2 regions of the uncultured Acetatifactor sp. genome follow, and region 2 is predicted to be linked to the other one. Evidence: predicted binding sites of a transcription regulator. Region 2 holds the regulator's gene; the other holds the start of a gene.
What was found. The regulator HrcA, encoded in region 2, represses chaperone genes, less so after heat shock. The targets are predictions, from matches to a motif close to TGTTAGCACTCNNNNNNNNNGAGTGCTAACA.
Positions count from the first base shown of each region.

Region 1: a site for HrcA is predicted at 1,068-1,098, ahead of htpG (molecular chaperone HtpG). Genes of this name have one in related genera too.

Region 1 is NZ_CAPDXS010000027.1:29,576-32,695, forward strand. Features, by position in the region: gene Q2B33_RS06620 (peptidylprolyl isomerase) at 1-982, shown strand, start outside; gene htpG (molecular chaperone HtpG) at 1,194-3,120, shown strand, end outside.
Region 2 is NZ_CAPDXS010000007.1:34,155-37,274, reverse strand. Features, by position in the region: gene grpE (nucleotide exchange factor GrpE) at 1-636, opposite strand, end outside; gene hrcA (heat-inducible transcriptional repressor HrcA) at 722-1,753, opposite strand; gene Q2B33_RS02140 (DUF6465 family protein) at 1,959-2,441, opposite strand; gene Q2B33_RS02135 (undecaprenyl-diphosphate phosphatase) at 2,765-3,120, opposite strand, start outside.

The sequences.
Region 1 (3,120 bases), on a different contig from region 2:
TGAAAACGGCGCAAAGGTGGTGTTCACCACCGGCATGGGCCAGGATGAGGTGTTCCGCATCGGCAGCGGGGTCTGTACCGTGCCGGAGATGATGGTGTATCTCACCAATACCCAGAACCAGTATGAGAGCGTCTATGGCCAGGAGGTGTGGAACATTTCCGTGGGGGGCGTGACCATGGAGGAGAATGTGAAGGATACGGTGCTGGCCAAGCTGGCCCAGATCAAGACCATGTACCTTTTGGCCCAGGACAGGGGGGTAGCCCTGGACGAGGCGGAGGCCGGCCGGGTGCAGCAGGCTGCTGCGGAGTATTTCGGATCCCTGAGCCGGCGGGAGGCGGAGCTCATGGGAGTGGAGGAGAAGACCATAGAGAAGCTCTATGAGGAGTACGCTCTGGCGGACAAGGTATATCGCTATATCATACAGGACGTGAATCCGGAAATCAGCGACGACGAGGCCCGCACCATCACGGTGCAGCATATCCTGCTGCGCACGTCCACGGTGGACGGGGCGGGGAACAGGGTGGACTATTCCGAGGAGCGCAGGCAGGAGGCCTACAGGAGCGCCGCTGAAATCCGCAGACAGGCAGTGCAGGAGGAGCAGGATTTCGTGGATCTGGCCACCCGCTACAGCGAGGACGATGTCATCAGCTGCTCCTTCGGCAAGGGGGAGATGGACATCGCCTTTGAGGAGGCCGCCTTCGCCCTGGAGACCGGGGAGGTGAGCCAGGTGGTGGAGACGGAATCCGGCTATGAGATCATCAAATGCCTCAGCACCTTCGACAGGGAGCAGACGGACCTGAACAAGCTGCAGATCGTGGAGGAGCGGCGCAGGGAGGTCTTCGGGCAGGAGTACGACGCCTTTGTGGAGACACTGGCCCGTCAGCTGAATGAGAAGGTCTGGGAGGAAATCGCGCTGCTCCGTGACGAAGAGGTGGAGACCACGGGGTTCTTCGATGTCTATGCAAAGTATTTTCCGGATTGATGCCTACTACAGCAGGGGCGTTTCCATAGTTTAGAAAAATTTTAGAAAGTGGGAAATCCAGTGTTTTCGGGCTTTCACGGCATGTTATTAGCACTCGATTAAAATGAGTGCTAATTTTGTCTTGACTTTTGGACAAGTCCGTCTTAAACTAAGTCTCAGGATTTGCGTTTACTGTTTTTTCATAAAAAATGGAAGAAAGGGATGTTGTAACATGGCAGCGAAGAGCGGTAATTTATCAATCAACAGCGAGAACATTTTTCCGATTATCAAAAAGTGGCTGTATAACGACCACGACATCTTTTACAGGGAGCTGATCTCCAACGGCTGCGATGCCGTGACGAAGCTGAAAAAACTGGACATGATGGGCGAGTATACCCTGCCGGAGGGATATAAGGCGAGGATAGACGTCATCGTCAATCCGGAGAAGAAGACCCTGACCTTCACGGACAATGGTTTAGGGATGACCGCGGACGAGGTGGAGGAGTACATCAACCAGATTGCTTTCTCCGGCGCATCCGACTTCATAGAGAAATATAAGGATAAGAGCAACGCGGATCAGATCATCGGCCATTTCGGACTGGGCTTCTACTCCGCCTTCATGGTGGCGGATGAAGTGCATATCGACACCCTGTCCTATCAGGAGGGCGCCAAGGCTGTCCACTGGGAGTGCGACGGCGGTACGGAATTCTCCATGGAGGAGGGGGACAGGACTGAGGTGGGCACTACCATCACCCTGTTCCTCAACGAGGACTGCCTGGAGTTCTGCAACGAGTACAAGGCCCGGGAGGTGCTGAAGAAGTACTGCTCCTTCATGCCCACGGAGATCTACCTGTCCAAGGCGGACACCAAGGAGACCCAGATCATCAAGGAGGACGAGAAGCGTGAGGACGATGAAGTCCTGGAGGTGATCGAGCCCGAGAAGAAGGAGAAGAAAAAGAAGGAAAAGAAAGAGAAAAAGGAGGAGGCCGGGGAGGCGGAATCCGATGGCGAGGCAGAGGAAGAGGAGGAAGAGCCGGAAGAAGAGCCCGTCAAGCTGAAAATCAAAAAGCGCCCGGAGCTTTTGAACGAGACTACGCCTCTGTGGGCGAAGCGTGCCAACGACTGCACCAAGGAGGAGTACCTGGAGTTCTACCGCAAGGTGTTCCATGACTATAAGGAGCCCCTGTTCTGGATCCACCTGAACATGGACTATCCCTTCAACTTAAAGGGCATCCTGTACTTCCCGAAGATCAACATGGAGTACGAGTCCATCGAGGGGACGATTAAGCTGTACAACAACCAGGTCTTCATCGCCGACAATATCAAGGAGGTCATCCCGGAGTTCCTGATGCTGCTCAAAGGCGTCATCGACTGTCCCGACCTGCCCCTGAACGTGTCCAGGAGCGCATTGCAGAACGACGGCTTCGTGAAGAAGATTTCCGAGTACATCTCCAAGAAGGTGGCGGACAAGCTGTCCGGCATGTGCAAGACGGAGAAGGAGGAGTACGACAAATACTGGGACGACATCAGCCCCTTCATCAAGTTCGGCTGCCTGAAGGACGACAAGTTCTGCGAGAGGATGAACGACTACATCCTGTTCAAGAACCTGGAGGGCAAGTACCTGACCCTGCCGGAGTGCCTGGAGGTGAAGCCTACGGACACTGGGGACGGCGCAGCAGAGGGCGCGGACAAAGAGGCTGCTGACGGCGAAGCGGTGAAAGAGGCTGGCGGCGCGGTGGATGAGAACGGCGAGAAAGTGGAGGCCGAGGTGGTCACCGACGAGGATGACCAGGCGAAGGACGGCGAGGAGGCCGAGGAGAAGAAAGAGAAGACCATCTACTACGTCACAGACGAGCAGCAGCAGGGCCAGTATATCAAGATGTTCAGGGACAACGGCATGGATGCCGTCATCCTGACCCACAATATCGACCAGCCTTTCATCCAGCAGTTGGAGTCCAAGAATGAGGGCGTGAAGTTCCAGAGGATCGATGCGGACGTGACGGATGCATTGAAGTCCGAGACCGATGAAGAGGCCGCCAAGGAGCTGGAGGAAGAGGCAAAGGCTCTGGGAGAGATTATGAAGAAAGTCCTGGAGAATGATAAACTCGTAGTCAAGGTGGAGAAGCTGAAAGACGAGAAGATTTCCTCCGTATTGACCC
Region 2 (3,120 bases):
GGTGTACCCCTTCTGCAGCTCCTGGGCCACCGTGCCGGATTCGTACTCCTCGCTCTCCACCTGCATCACCGCGTTGTGGAGGTTGGGGTCGAACTCCTGCCCCAGGGCCTGGATGGGCTTCACGCCGATATTCTCCAGCTCCGTCATGAGCTGTTTGTAGATCCGGTTCATGCCGTCCACGAAGGGATCCTCCTTCCTGTCCTCGGGCACCGTGGCCAGACCTCTCTCGAAATTGTCCACCACCGGGAGCATCTTCTCGATGACGCTCCTGGCGCCGGTCTCGAACATGGCGTGCTTCTCCTTCTCCGTCCGGTTGCGGAAGTTCTCAAATTCCGCCAGCTGGCGCTTCACCTTGTCCTCCAGCTGTTCAATCTGATCCTTATAGCCCTGGGCTTTCTTGTCCAGCTTGGCCTGCTTCCTGGCCGCACGCTTCTCCGCCCAGGTCTTGGGATCTACTCCCTCCGGAGCCGCCTCGCTCTCTTCCCCGGCCTCGTCCGCCGTCTCCTCCTGCCCGGCCTCCCCGGCCTGCTGCCCCTTTTCGGGCTCCGGCGCCTCAGCGCACTCTTCCGCCCTGTCCTCCGTCCCGGGGGCTTCCTGATCCTTTTCTATCTCCATATCCTTTTCCTGCTCTGCCATATCCCCGATTGTCAACCTCCATTCCTTTTGCCGCTATTTTACTGCCATTTCACTTCTGTCTTGCTTCTATCAGCTTCTATATGCCCTATCCTTTCTTCCCATATAGCTCGTCAAGCTGTGTCTGTATGGCCCGAAGCGTCCCTACGACCTTGTCGTAATCCATCCGCTTTGGCCCTACGATACCGATTGTTCCCTTCATGCCGCCGCCCAATTCATAGGTGGCGGTGACCACGCTGCAGTCCTTCATGCTCTGCACCTGGGTCTCCGCGCCGATGTACACCTGGATGCCCGTCTCCTCGCCCTGGGCGTGGGCCTCCTGGAGGAGCTCTCCCAGGAGCTGCTTTTCCTCAAAGGTGTTGATCAGCTCGCTGGCCTTCTGCTGGTCGGCCAGCTCCGGGTAGCGGAAGATATTGTTGGTGCCGCTGGTGTAGATCTCCAGGTCCTCCTCCGCCCTGATGGCCTCCGCCACCGCGTCGATGACCTCGCTGACGATGGCGCTGTGGATGCCCGCCTGCTGCTTCATGACGGCTATCATGGCCAGGTTGATCTCATCGATGGACAGGCCGTTTAAGTAGGTGTTCAGCAGGATGTTCAGCTTCAGCAGGGTTTCGTCGTCCAGCTCCTCCTCCACGGACAGGATGTTGTTCTTGATCACATTCCCCTGGATGACGATTACCGCCAGGATCTGCCCCGCGTCCACCCGGGAAAGCTGGATGAACTTCAGCTTGCTTCGCTTGGTCTGGGGGGCGGAGATCATGGTGGCGTACTGGGTGTTCTGCGCCAGCACCCTGGCCATCTGCTTCAGGAGCGTCTCCATCTTGTCCTGGCGCTCCACCAGCATATCCCGCATCTCCACCACTTCCCGCTCCTTCTCCTCCATCATGGCGTCCACGTAGAGGCGGTAGCCCTTGTCTGAAGGAATCCTGCCCGCGGAGGTATGGGGCTGGAAAATGTATCCCATCTCCTCCAGGTCGGCCATCTCGTTGCGGATGGTGGCAGAGCTTAAGTTCAGGTCGGTGTACTTGGAAATGGTTCTGCTGCCAACCGGCTCCCCTGTCTCCAGGTAATTGCGGATGACTGCCTGCAGGATTTTCTTTTTTCTCTCATCCAGCTCCATCCAAGCTGCCTCCCTTTCTGTTATTAGCACTCATTTAAGGGGAGTGCTAACATCTACTAACCATAAAATAGCACTTACCCTATCCATTGTCAACCGATTTCCTCAAAAATAATTCTAAAAAAAATCTAAATAGCCTGCGCATACAAAAAACAGAATCCTCGCCAAGCAAGAATCCTGTTTTCCGCATCCGTTTTCCGTATGGGCTTCAGATGTCGAAGCAGCCGGAGACTTCGCCGTTCATCACATAGTAGACCTTGTTCTCCTCCGGCTTCACGTACATCTCCACGCTCTCTAACTCGCCCACCTTGCGCTTCAGGTCGTATTTCCATACATCCCTGGCAATCTTCAGCAGATCTTCCTGTGAGTAGGACCTGCCTGCGTACTGGATGTGGAGGACGCTCTCCACAGCCTTCTTCGCCGCAGCCTTGGGCGCCGTCTTCTTTTCGGCGGCTTTCGCGGCCTTGGGCGCCTCCTCCGCAGGTGCCTCCGTCTTGGCTGCCCTGGCCGTCTTTGCAGGCCTGCCCGCGGTCTTCTTCGCGGGGGCCTTCCTGGGCTCCTCCTGGGGCTCTGTTGCCTTGGTTTCTGCTATTTCTTCTGTCTTTATCTCTTCTGCCTTGGGTTCGATAGCTTCCGCCACTACTGTTTCCGTAGTCTTTGCTGCAGTTTTCGTCGATTTTCTTCCTGCCATGATTGTCCACTTCCTTTCTCTCATATCTATGTTCCGTTGCTGGAAACAGGCGTGGAACGGCCCTGCCGTCCCGCCTACCCTGCTGTATTGTATTCCTTTTTGCAAAAAAAGTCAACTATATAGTGTTCATTTTTCTCCGATACGCCTCTCCCGGCTCCGTGACACTGCTGAATATTCCGGGGAAACGGCCCGGGGATCATGCAGAAATACGCGGTCTGCCTCCGGCCCATGATGTCAGGCCTGTGGTATTTGTGCAGGATTCCCATGTTTTTCCTGCCTCTGCCCGCAGAATCGCCAAATGGCCGGAGGTTCCTCCTTTGATTTTACGCCGCCAGCCCGAAGTACAGCAGCACCACCGCCCCCAGCGCGATGCGGTACCAGCCGAAGACCTTGAAGTCGTGCTTCTTGATGTATCCCATCAGGAACCGGAGCACGAACAGGGACACGATGAAGGACACCACTGTCCCCACGATCAGCAGCGTCAGTTCCATGGAGGTGAACGCGAAGCCGAATTTCACCACCTTCAGGAGGCTGGCCCCGAACATCACCGGAATGGCCAGGAAGAAGGTGTACTCTGCCGCCACCGTCCTGGACACGCCGATGAGCAGGGCGCCCACGATCGTGGCGCCGGAGCGGGAGGTACCGGGGAACACGGCGGCGATCAGCTGGAACACGCCGA